Regions from separate parts of the Mesorhizobium sp. M0074 genome, predicted to be linked through region 1. Evidence: predicted binding sites of a transcription regulator. Region 1 holds the regulator's gene; the other holds the start of a gene.
What was found. Region 1 encodes PhoB, which activates phosphate uptake and scavenging genes when phosphate is short. Its sites were predicted from a motif close to TGTCATNNANCTGTCAT; they were not measured.
Positions count from the first base shown of each region.

Region 2: a site for PhoB is predicted at 3,163-3,179, ahead of olsB (l-ornithine N(alpha)-acyltransferase). Genes of this name have one in related genera too.

Region 1 covers NZ_JAMYUM010000028.1:15,347-21,721, forward strand. Annotated here, with positions in the region: gene xylF (D-xylose ABC transporter substrate-binding protein) at 1-299, opposite strand, end outside; gene NKJ73_RS29110 (ROK family protein) at 586-1,830, shown strand; gene phoB (phosphate regulon transcriptional regulator PhoB) at 1,840-2,529, opposite strand; gene phoU (phosphate signaling complex protein PhoU) at 2,546-3,253, opposite strand; gene pstB (phosphate ABC transporter ATP-binding protein PstB) at 3,286-4,089, opposite strand; gene pstA (phosphate ABC transporter permease PstA) at 4,086-4,937, opposite strand; gene pstC (phosphate ABC transporter permease subunit PstC) at 4,941-5,930, opposite strand; gene pstS (phosphate ABC transporter substrate-binding protein PstS) at 5,990-6,375, opposite strand, start outside.
Region 2 covers NZ_JAMYUM010000001.1:506,032-512,406, forward strand. Annotated here, with positions in the region: gene acuI (acrylyl-CoA reductase (NADPH)) at 1-716, shown strand, start outside; gene NKJ73_RS02530 (PAS domain-containing hybrid sensor histidine kinase/response regulator) at 805-3,093, shown strand; gene olsB (l-ornithine N(alpha)-acyltransferase) at 3,243-4,118, shown strand; gene grpE (nucleotide exchange factor GrpE) at 4,223-4,858, opposite strand; gene NKJ73_RS02545 (hypothetical protein) at 5,095-5,298, shown strand; gene NKJ73_RS02550 (fatty acid desaturase) at 5,426-6,375, shown strand, end outside.

The DNA of each region.
Region 1 (6,375 bases):
ACGGCCGGCCCGATGGCCGAGGCGTCCTGCGCCAGGATGATCAGTGCGCTGGCGCCCTGCGAGATCAGGCTCTCGACGTCGGTGAGCTGCTTGCCGGGGTTGGACTGTGCGTCGGCGGAAATATACTTGTCGCCTGCGGCCTCAATGGCCGCCTTCATTGCGGCCTCGTCGGTCTTCCAGCGCTCTTCCTGGAAGTTCGACCAGGAAACGCCGATGACCTTGTCTTTAGCCTGCGCCACCGACGCCAGCGCCAGCGTCATGGCGACACCCGCCAGAATGGCGGTCGTGAATTTCTTCATCATATCCTCCCTGCGCCGCGTACGGCGTGACCAATTGGCTCAAAGACCAGCTTAGAAGCTCTAATTTTTTCGAGCCTCGAAAAAATACTGGCCCGATCTCCGGCTGCTGTCAACATCGATTCTGATGGATTTTGATGACTCTGCGAGTTTTTTCGAGCGTCGGAATAAACGATGACAGCGCCACCTGCATCTGACACTATTTGCCTGCGTCCGACACTATTTGTCGGACATTACCGACGGCTTCCGGTTCATGAGCGGCCGCGGCAACCGGGAGGAAAGCAAAACAATGTCGGTCGGAATCCGCCATGACGATTTGCGCCGGCGCAACCGGGCGATGGTGATCTCGGCGGTGCGCCGGGCCGGCCAGCCATCGCGTACTGAGATCGCAGCTACTACCGGCCTCAGTCATTCGACCATATCGGCGATCTCTTCCGACCTGATACGGGAAGGCATCCTCGCCGAGAGCAAGGCAAGTGAGCCCGTTTCGTTGAAACGCGGTCGTCCGCAGGTCGGCCTCGCCCTCAACCCGGAAGCGGCGGCGGTGCTGACCGTGGTGTTGTCGCTGAATTTCCTGTCGGCCGCCATTATCGACTATACGGGACAGGTGGTCGCCGAGGAACAGCGCCGGCTGGACACGCTGACCATGCCGCGCGACGAGCTGATCCGTGAATGCATGGCCATCGTCCGGCGCCGGCTGCAGGATCCAGACCTTGACGTCCGCAGTGTCGCCCGCATCGCCCTGGCGATTCAGGGCATTACCGACTCCCCTGCACGCGCCATGCTGTGGTCGCCGATCACGCCGCAGACCGACATCGCCTTTGCCGACATGCTGGAGGACGAATTCGGCATCCCGGCAACGGTGGAGAACGACTGCAACATGATGGCGGTGGCTTTGCGCTGGCGCAATCCGGATCGCTATCGCGACGACTTCATCGCCATCCTGCTTTCGCATGGCATCGGCATGGGGCTGGTGCTGAAGGGCGAACTGTTCACCGGGACGCATTCCTCGGGTGGCGAATTTGGCCACATGATCCATCGTCCGGGCGGCGCGCTCTGCCGTTGCGGGCGGCGCGGCTGCATCGAGGCCTATGCCGGCAACTACGCCATCTGGCGCAACGCCAGGCAGATGAGCGAAGAAAGCGAACCGATCGCCGACGTCAGCGACGCCGACATGCGAGCACTGGCGGCCCGGGCGCGCGAGAAAGATGGGCCGGAACGCGAGGCCTACCGCAAGGCCGGCGAAGCGCTGGGTTTCGGTCTCGGCTCGCTGTTCGCGCTGATCGATCCGGCACCGGTCGCGATGGTCGGCGCCAGTGCCGCCGCCTTCGATCTGATCGAGCCGGCCTTGCGGAAGGCAATCGCCCAGACCGCCGGCGGCCAGCATTCGGACTCGATCTCCTTCGATACAGAGCCGAACGAATTGCCGCTGATCCGCGAAGGCTGCGCGATGCGGGCGCTAAGCTTCGTCGACCAGGAGATTTTCGCGCCGGGCGCGCAAATGAGGCCCAGCGTCAGAAAGAACGTAGCCTGACCAGGCGGGTCAATCTTCCCTGATCGCATAGCCGGCACCGCGGATGGTGCGGATGACATCCGGCATCCGGCCGTTGTTGACGGCTTTGCGCAGCCGCCCGACATGCACGTCGACGGTGCGTTCGTCGATGTAGATTGTCTCGCCCCAGACATTATCGAGTAACTGGCTGCGCGAGAAGACACGGCCCGGATGCCGCATCATGAACTCGAGCAGCCGGAATTCGGTCGGCCCGAGCCTGATTTCGCTCTTCTTGCGATAGACCCTGTGCGATTCGCGATCGAGCACGATGTCGCCGACCTTCAGCACGCTGGACAGCACTTCCGGCTTGGCGCGCCGCAGCAGCGCCTTGACCCTGGCCATGAATTCCGGTGTCGAAAACGGTTTGACCAGATAGTCGTCGGCGCCGGTCGAAAGCCCGCGCACCCGGTCGCTCTCCTCGCCGCGCGCGGTCAGCATGATGATCGGCAGCCGCTCGGTTTCGGGGCGCGCCCGCAACCGACGACAGAGCTCGATGCCGGAAACCGCTGGTATCATCCAGTCGAGCACCAAAAGGTCGGGCACATTCTCCTGCAAACGGATCTCGGCTTCGTCGCCGCGTGTCACCACCTCGACCTGGTAGCCTTCGGATTCGAGATTGTAGCGGAGCAGCACACCCAATGGCTCCTCGTCCTCCACCACCATTATGCGTGGTGCGATCATCGGCTGGGCACCCCCATCATGTCACCGGTGCGGACATTGTCGTTTCGTCCTGCTTCGGACGATTGACCGGCAATTGCTCGCCGGTCAGCACATAATACGCATTTTCGGCGATGTTGGTGACATGGTCGCCGATCCGCTCCAGATTCTTGGCGCAGAACAGCAGGTGCGTGCAAGCGGTGATGTTGCGCGGATCTTCCATCATGTAGGTCAACAGCTCGCGGAACACGGACGTGTATTTGACGTCGATGCGCTCGTCGGCGGCACGCAGCTTGGCCAACGCGGCCGCATCGCCTGCAGCATATTCCTCGATGACACCCTGCACCTGGATGAGAACCAGCTGCGCCATCGCGTCGATGGAATGCGACAGGTCCCGCGGCGTGGCGCTGAGGCCGACCGCACTCACGCGCTTGGCGATATTCTTGGCAAGGTCGCCGATGCGTTCGAGGTCGCCCGCCATGCGGATCGCTCCGACCACATGGCGAAGATCGTGGGCCATCGGCTGGCGTTTGGCGATCAGGGTGATGGCGCGGTCGTCCAGTTCGCGTTGACGCGCATCCATGATGGCGTCGTCGGAAACGACGCGTTGCGCCAGCACGTTGTCGGAATTCAACAGGGCCTTGGTCGCCCCGCCGACCATCGAACCGGCGAGGTCGGCCATGTCGCGGATCAGCTTGCTGATCTGCTCGAGATCCTCGTCGAAAGAAGCGACTGTGTGTTCGCCCATGGTCCTGTCCTCATATGCATGATCGGAACGGCTCAGCCGAAGCGGCCAGTGATGTAGTCCTGCGTGCGCTTCTCGCGGGGCGACGTGAAGATCTTCTCGGTCCGGTCGAACTCGACCAGTTCACCCAGATACATGAAGGCGGTCTGGCGCGACACGCGCGCCGCCTGCTGCATGTTGTGGGTGACGATGACGATCGTATAGTCGGCTTGCAATTCGTCGATCAGTTCCTCGATCTTGGCAGTCGACAGCGGGTCGAGGGCCGAAGCCGGTTCGTCGAGCAGAATGACTTCCGGCTTCACGGCCACGGTGCGGGCGATACAGAGCCGCTGCTGCTGGCCGCCGGACAGGCTCAAGCCGCTGGCGTTGAGCTTGTCCTTGACCTCGCTCCACAGCGCGGCGCGCTTCAACGCCTGTTCGACGCGGCCGTCCATCTCGGACTTGCCGAGGTTCTCGTAGAGCCTGACGCCGAAGGCGATGTTCTCGTAGATCGACATCGGGAACGGCGTCGGCTTCTGGAACACCATGCCGATCTTGGTCCTGAGGAGGTTGAGATCCTGCGACCGGTCGAGAATGTTCTTGCCGTCGAGCAGCACCTGGCCCTCGGCCGTCTGTTTTGGGTAGAGCTCATAGATGCGGTTGAACACACGCAGCAGCGTCGATTTCCCGCACCCCGAAGGGCCGATGAAGGCCGTGACACTGCGCTCAGGCAGTGACAGGCTGATGTCCTTCAGCGCCTTGCTCTGGCCGTAGTAGAAGTTGAGATTCTTGACCTCGATCTTCGTCTTCTCGACGACCGTTTCGGCCATCGTCATGTCTGGGGACAACATCTGTGTCATCTGTCCTCTCTGCGTCCGGTAAGGCTGCGGGCGAGGATGCTCAAGCCCAGAACCGTCAGGGTGATTATGAGTGCGCCGGTCCACGCCAGTTGCTGCCATTCCTCGTAAGGGCTGAGAGCGAACTGGAAGATGGTCACCGGCAGGCTGGCCATCGGCGCGTTGATATTGCTGCTCCAGAACTGGTTGTTGAGCGCGGTGAAGAGCAGCGGCGCCGTCTCGCCGGAAATGCGTGCTATCGCCAGCAATATGCCGGTGACGATGCCGGACAATGCGGCGCGGTAGGCGACCGAACGGATCACCACCCAGCGTGGCGCGCCGATCGCGGCACCGGCTTCACGCAACGCGTTCGGCACCAGGTTGAGCATGTCTTCAGTGGTGCGCACGACCACCGGAATGACCAGGATGGCAAGCGCAACGGCGCCGGCAATGGCCGAGAAATGTCCCATTGGCCGCACCATCAGCTCATAGACAAACAAGCCGATGATGATCGACGGCGCCGACAACAGGATGTCGTTGATGAAGCGGACGACGGTGGTGATGCGCGAAAAGCGTCCATACTCGGCCATGTAGGTTCCCGCCAGCACGCCGATCGGCGTGCCGACGACAACGGCGATGATCGTCATCAGCAGGCTGCCCGCGATGGCATTGAGCAGGCCGCCGGCCTCGCCCGGTGGTGGCGTCATCTCGGTGAAGACCGCGAGCGAAAGCCCGGCTGTGCCCTTATAGACCAGTGCGCCGAGAATGAGCGCCAGCCAGGCAAGCCCGATGCCGGCGGCGACGACGCAAAGCGCCATCATCACCGAATTCCTGGCTTTGCGGCGGCTGTGGAGCGATGAGGATGTCGACATCGGTCAGGCTCCCGTACGGGCGTCGATCCGCATCAACATATAGCGGGCGGCGGCAAGGATCAGGAAGGTGATAACGAAGAGGATCAGGCCGAGCGAAACCAGCGAGGAGGTGTAGAGGTCGCCGTCGGCCTCGGTGAATTCATTGGCGATGGTCGCCGAGATCGTCGTGCCCGGCGCGAACAGGGAGGCACTGATGCGGTGGGCGTTGCCGATGACGAAGGTCACCGCCATGGTCTCGCCGAGCGCCCGGCCCAGGCCAAGCATGACGCCGCCCATGATGCCGATGCGGGTATAGGGAATGACCACGCGCCGGGTCACTTCCCAGGTCGTGCAACCGATGCCATAGGCCGATTCCTTCAGCACCGCCGGCACCGTATCGAAGACGTCTTTGGTGATCGAGGTGATGAAGGGCAGCACCATGATGGCAAGGATCAGCGCCGAGGTCAGAAGGCCGATGCCGTAAGGAGGGCCGGCGAAAAGGCTGGATAGTCCCGGCACGCCGTGGAAGACGTTGATGATGAAGGGCTGTATCGCCGTCTGCAGGAACGGCGCGAACACGAACAGGCCCCAGATGCCGTAGATGATCGAAGGAATGCCGGCCAACAGCTCGACCGCTATGCCGATCGGGCGCCTGAGCGGGCGCGGGCAGAGCTCGGTGAGAAAGACTGCAATGCCGATGCCGATCGGAACCGCGATCAGGATGGCGATGGCCGCCGTGACCAGGGTGCCGTAGATCGGCGCCAGTGCGCCAAATTTTTCCGTGACCGGATTCCAGCTTTCAGTCGTCAGGAAAGAAAAACCGAACGACGACAGCGCCTGCCATGAGCCGGCAAACAGCGAGATCGCGACACCGCCGAGGATGACCAGCACAAGAATTGCGGAAGCGCGGGTGAGTCCGCGGAATAGGGCATCTGTGAGCGCGAAGCGCCGCACCGTAGCTTCCCTGGCCCGGGCTGCTGCAGATGATGGCATGGCATCGGAAGCGATGGTCATTGGGTCCTCGCGATTGAAGGCAACAGGGAGGGCGCCATCGACGCCCTCCCTGGAGGAGATTACATAGCCGAGTAGAGCGGCTTGCCGTCGTCGCCGACGACTTCCTTGGCCCACATGGCCTTGACGCTCTCAACCACCTTTTCGGGCATCGGAACGTAGTCCAGCTCGCCGGCCATCTCGTCGCCCTTGTCGTATGCCCAGGCGAAGAATTTGAGCGCTTCGCCGGTGGTCGCGGCATCATCCGGCTTCTTGTAGAGCAGGATCCACGTTGCCGCCGTCATCGGCCAGGACTCGGCGCCCGGCTCGTTGGCGAGGATGACACCATAGCCCGGCTGCGAGCTCCAGTCGGCATTGGCCGCTGCCGCCGAGAACGCCGCCGCGGTGGGCTCGACCTTCTTGCCGTCCTTGTTGATCATATCGGTGTGGGTGAGCTTGTTCTGCTTGG
Region 2 (6,375 bases), on a different contig from region 1:
GCTGGGGCGTCGGCGAGACGCATTTCGGCGCCTTTGCAGGGCGCGCCCGCGTCAAGGGCGACTGGCTGGTGCCGTTGCCGGACGGCATGAGCCCGCATGATGCGATGGCGGTCGGCACCGCCGGCTACACCGCCATGCTTTGCGTCATCGCGCTGGAGCGGCACGGCATCGTGCCCGAGCGCGGCCCGGTGGTCGTGACCGGCGCTGCCGGTGGCGTCGGCTCGGTCGCGGTCTCGATCCTGTCCAGCCTCGGCTATCACGTCATCGCCTCGACCGGCCGCGCTGCCGAAAGCCCCTATCTGATCGACCTCGGCGCCGCGGAAGTGATTTCACGCGACGAGCTCACCCAGCCGGCAAAACCGCTCGCCAAGGAACGCTGGGCCGGCGGCGTCGATGCGGTCGGCAGTCACACGCTGGCCAACGTTCTGTCGATGACCTCCTATGGCGGCGCCGTCGCCGCTTGCGGCCTCGCCGGCGGCATGGACCTGCCGGCAAGCGTCGCCCCCTTCATCCTGCGCGGCGTCTCGCTGCTCGGCATCGATTCGGTGATGGCGCCGAAGGCGGTCCGCCTCGAGGCCTGGCGCCGCATCGGCGCCGATCTCGACCACGCAAAGCTTGCCAGCCTGTCGATGAGCATCGGCTTCGACGGCATCATCGGCGCCGCGCATGAGATCGTCGAGGGCAAGATCCGCGGCCGCGTGGTGGTGGATATATGAGCCCCCAAGGGATAAAAAAGAGCGCGACCGCTAAAATTCGAGCGATCAACCACAACCTTCGATAAGCTCTGTCTGGCAGGAGTTCCGTATGATTGCGGAACCCGGCATCAGAGAGGCGGAACCAGCCGAACGGGCCGACGGGACGGCCCCCGCGGCGCCAGGACGGCAGCTTGTCGCCGCGCCACCGCTGGCGCCGGAACTGCCGGCCTCCAACCGCGAAGGCCTGCCCTTCCTGACGCTCGTCGCCATCGTCGTGCTGGCAGGCTTTTCGCATCTGACCGGGGCGCCGATCTTCATCACCATCGGCCTTTTGGCGACAGCCATCGCCGGGCTCGCCATGCATCTGCGCAACAGGCGCACCGAGCGCCGCGCGGTGGCCCTGCTCGATGCCACGACCGCCCGCAGCCGCGCCGAAATCGAGACGCTGGCCGACCGCATGTGGGAGATGCAGGAGAGCGAGGAGCGCTTTCGCGGGCTGATCGATGCACTCGGCGATCTCGTCGTCCATCGTGACCGCGACGGCCACATTGTCTACGCCAACAAGGTTTTCGCCGACCTTGTCGAAACCGACCAGCGCGACCTTGCCGGCAAGACCCTGGCCGAACTAGGCATCGATGTCGGCATCGTCCCCGACGCCGCGTTTTCCGACCATGAATGCCTGAGTTCCACCGACGTCGCCATTCGCACGCCGGACGGCCCACGCTGGTTCTCTTGGATCGAGCTGTCGGTGCGCGACAAGGACAGCGGCGCCGTTTCGCATCGCGCCATCGCCCGCGACATCACCGCTCGCAAGCGCGCCGAATCCTCGCTGATCACCGCCCGCGAGCGGGCCGAATATGCGAGCCAGGCCAAATCGCGCTTCCTCGCCACCGTCAGCCACGAGATCCGCACGCCGATGAACGGCATCATGGGCATGGCCCGGCTTCTCGCCGACACCAGCCTTTCGCCCGAGCAGCGGACCTATGTCGGCGCCATCTCGACCTCGGCCAGCGCGCTGCTGGCGCTGATCGAGGACCTGCTCGACTACTCCAAGATCGAGGCCGGCCGCTTCGATCCCGAACCGCAGCCGATGTCGGTGCGCGAGATCGCCGACAATGTCATCGAGCTTTTGGCGGCGCGGGCTTTTGCCAAGGATATCGGCCTCGGCTGCCATGTCGAACCCGACGTGCCGCAGCTGATCACCGCCGACCCCGGCAGGGTCAGGCAGGTGCTGCTCAATCTCATCGGCAACGCCGTCAAGTTCACCGACAGCGGCGGCGTCCTGGCAAGCATCGCCCGCGTCCGCACCGAAACCACCGACCGCATCTGCTTCACCATCACCGACACCGGCCCCGGTCTGCGCGAGGAGGACATGGAGCGCATATTCGAGGACTTCGAACAGGCTGACGGCACCTCGACCCGTGCGCATGGCGGTGCCGGCCTCGGTCTCGCCATTTCCAAACGCCTGGTGATCGCCATGGGCGGCACTATCTCTGTGTCGAGCCGGCTTGGCCAGGGGTCCGAATTCGTCTTCGAGATTCCCGCTATTTCCGCCGTCGAGGCGCCGCAGATCCGCCAGGACGCGCTGTCGGGCCGGCATGCGGTGATCGTATCGAAGAACCTGGTCGAGGCCGAAGCCCTCGCCCGCACCATTCGCGCCAATGGCGGCACGGTCGATCTGGCCACCGCCGCCGCCCAGGCCACCGCTTTCGCCGAGGGCTGTGACGTGCTTCTGATCGATGCTGCCATGGAGCAAAGCGACGGCAGGCTGCTCAGGCGCCTGCGCCAGAGCGGATTTGCCGATTGCGAGGCAGTGACGCTGATCGCGCCGACCGACCGCGGCATGCTTGGCGAGTTCCGTGCCAACGGTTACGCCACCTTCCTGGCGAGGCCGGTGCGCGGCGAGACACTGCTGCGCGTGCTTTTGACCAGCCATGCACCGGTCATCGCCGAGCCGCAACTGCAAAGGCGCGGCGCGCAGGCGGGGCACGCCATTGGCGCCCGCCAGCAGGGCCTGTCGGTGCTGATCGCCGAGGACAACGACATCAACGCCATGCTGGCCCGCGCCACGCTGCTGAAGGCCGGGCATCGCGTGAAAGTGGTCGGCAACGGCAAGGCCGCGGTCGAGGCGGTCATCAGCACCGGCCACAAGCACCGCTACGACGTGGTGCTGATGGACTTGCACATGCCTGTCATGGACGGTCTGGACGCCATCGCCGCCATCCGCCGCCATGAGGAGGAGACCGCGGTGCCGCCGGTGCCGATCATGGTGCTGTCGGCCGACAGCCAGGAAAAGACCCGCCACGCCGTGCTCGCTCACGGTGCCAGCGGCTTCGTCACCAAGCCGCTCGACCCCGATGCCCTGGTTCATGCGGTCGAAGGGCAAGCGGCCGCCTGAGGCACAACATAGACGGTTGATAGATTACCCAGCCGACGAAGTATTGCCCGCAGAGCCGTATCACGGTACTGTCACAATCCTGTTGCACCTACACCGTATCCCCGTGCCAAGAGGGATGGCTCGAAGGAGAATCACTCGTGCATACAGTCATGCCGGAATGTGATGCTCGGCCGAACGCCAGCGGGCCTTTGCTCGTCGGCCGGAACGCCGATGCCGTCATAAAAGGCGCATCGCTCGGCCGCATCGGCAATCTCGAAGTGCGGCTCGCCCGCAACGAGCCCGAGATCGCTGCCGCGCAGGAAGTGCGCTACCGGGTGTTCTACGACGAGCTTGGTGCCAGGAAGGACCTGTTCCAGATGCAGGACCGCCGCGATGCCGACCGCTTCGATCCCCTCTGCGACCATCTGCTGGTCTTCGATACTTCGCTTTCCGGCCCCGAGCATCGCCGCATCGTCGGCACCTACCGCCTGCTGCGGCAGGAGATTGCCGCGGCCGCCGGAGGCTTCTATTCCGAAGGTGAATTCGAACTGACCAAGCTGATCGCGCGGCATCCCGGCCAGCGCTTCCTCGAGCTCGGCCGCTCCTGCGTTCTGCCGGAATACCGCTCGAAGCGCACCATCGAGGCGCTGTGGCAAGGCATCTGGGCCTATATCAATCATTACGGCATCGGCGTGATGACCGGCTGCGCGTCGTTCCACGGCACCGTGCCGGCGGCACATGCAGAGGCGCTGACCTATCTTGCCCACCACTGCCGGACGAATTCATCCTGGGACGTGCGTGCCGTCGCCGGGCGCTATTGTTCCATGGATCTGATGCCGATCGAGGCGGTCAATACCAAGGCGGCGATCGCCGCGATGCCGCCACTGGTCAAGGGCTATCTGCGCGTCGGCGCGCGCATTGGCGACGGTTGCGTCATCGACCGTGAATTCTCGACGGTCGACGTGTTCGTGGTGATGCCGGTCAAGGAGATCGGTGCCCGCTACGTCAATTATTATGGTGGAGAAGCGCAGCGGTTTGCGGCGTGAATAGTGAATAGTGAATAGTGAATAGTGAATAGAACATAGCACTGACTGCTGGAGCAGCAATTGGCTACTCACTACTAACCATTCACTATTGACCATTCACCCATTCACGCATCTTTCTCAGCCTGCTCGTTGACCGGCCCCGGCTCGACTGGCGCTTCGCTCGCCACATGCTTGGGGCCGCCCTTAGCGACGCCGACCATGGCGGGCCGCAGAACACGCTCGCCGATCGAATAGCCGGGCTGCACGACCTGCACGACCGTGTTGGCCGGTACGTCGGGATTGGGCACCTCGAACATCGCCTGGTGGAAATTCGGATCGAATTTCTCGCCCTCGGGCTCGAGCTTCTTCACGCCGTGGCGTTCCAGCGCCGACAGCATGGCGCGCTCGGTGATCTCGACGCCGTCGATCAGCGCCTTGAAGCCGGCATCGCCCGAAGCCTTGGCCTCCTCCGGGATGGCATCCAGCGCACGGCGCAGATTGTCTGACACCGAAAGCATGTCGCGGGCAAAATTGGCAACCGCATAGGCGCGCGCGTCGTGGACGTCGCGGGCGGTGCGGCGACGCAAGTTCTCCATGTCGGCCGCGACGCGCAGCGCGCGATCCTTCAGCTCTTCGTTTTCCTTCAGAAGCCGCACAAGCGCTTCATAGTCGCCGTCGACGCCACCTTCCCTTGGCTCCGCGGCAGCCTCGGTCTTCTCGGCTTCATCGGGCGCGCGTTCGTCTTTTGCCTGGTCGCTCATCGCCGTTTCCCGTCATTTTCGAATGGTGTGGATTTGCGCCCGATATCGAGGTTTAGCGGCCAAAAATCAAGGGGCAAGCGATACTGCAGCCGCTGTCGCTGATTGATGGCGGACGGCGCAGACCTTTCGATTTTAATTCAAACTTTACCGTACCCGACGTCTTTGCTTGCCGGGACACTACAATGCGGGAACCATTCCTCCCTTGGAAGAGTTTCGAAGCCGACACAGGATTTTGGATGATGCCCCGCAGGAATGGCGAAAAACGCGATGGGCTCGCCGCCGATATCCGGCGCCAGCTCGGCACCGAGGCGACCAAGCGCTTTCTGCGCACCTTGCCGGCCTTCCGCACGGAGTCCGATATTCCCGACCGTCTGAAGGAATTGCTCGACCGCCTGGACGGCGTGGAAGCCAAGGTGGTCGCAGGCGGGCGCCGTCGGTAGACACCATTGCAGGCCGTGCGCCCGGCGACTGCGGCCATCAATTCCTCGCCATCGCGCGACATTTACCCGCAGTAACTTTGCGTGATCGCCGGCTTGCGGCAGCGCGCTGCTCCGCCTATGTTTCATGATGAACATGATTTCCCCCGAAGCTGTGGCAAACAGCAAGCGCGCCTGGTTGAAAATCCTGTCGCGCTATAAAAAGCCCGACAGGCGTCGCAGCGCCGTCGAACTCGCCATCACCCTCATCCCCTTCGCCACGCTGTGGACATTGTCCTCGGCCGCTTATGCCTATGGCCATTGGTGGGGTCTGGTCCTCATCCTTCCAGCCGCCGGCTTTCTGGTGCGGATCTTCATGATCCAGCACGATTGCGGCCACGGCTCCTTCTTTGCCAATCGCTATGCCGACGACTGGATCGGCCGCGTCCTTGGCGTGCTGACGCTGACGCCCTACGATTGCTGGCGCCGCGCCCACGCAACCCATCACGCCAGCGCCGGCAATCTCGACGAGCGCGGCACCGGCGACATCAAGACACTGACCGTCGCCGAATACCGGCAACTGTCGTGGCGGGGCCGGCTCGCCTATCGCCTCTATCGCCATCCGCTGGTGATGTTCGGCCTTGGCCCGATCTGGATTTTCATTTTCGAGCAGAGACTGCCCTTGGGCATGATGCGGGGCGGCCTCACCCCTTGGGTGTCGTCGATGTCGACCAACCTAGCCATCACGGTCATAGCCGCGCTGCTCATCTGGTTCGTTGGCCCCGGCGCGTTTCTGGTCGTGCATTTGCCGATCGTCATCCTCGCCGGATCGGCCGGCATCTGGCTGTTCTATGTCCAGCATCAGTTCGAAGAGACGGAGTGGACAAAGGACTCCGAGTGGGAATTCCAGCACGCTGCCCTGCACGGTTCGTCCTATTACGACCTGCCGCCGGTGCTGAACTGGATCACCGGCAATATCGGCGTCCACCACGTGCACCACCTCTCGGCCAAGGTGCCATGCTACCGGCTTCCGGAAGTGCTGAGGGACTATCCGGAGCTGCGTGAGATCGGCCGCGTCACACTCCTCGACAGCCTGCGCTG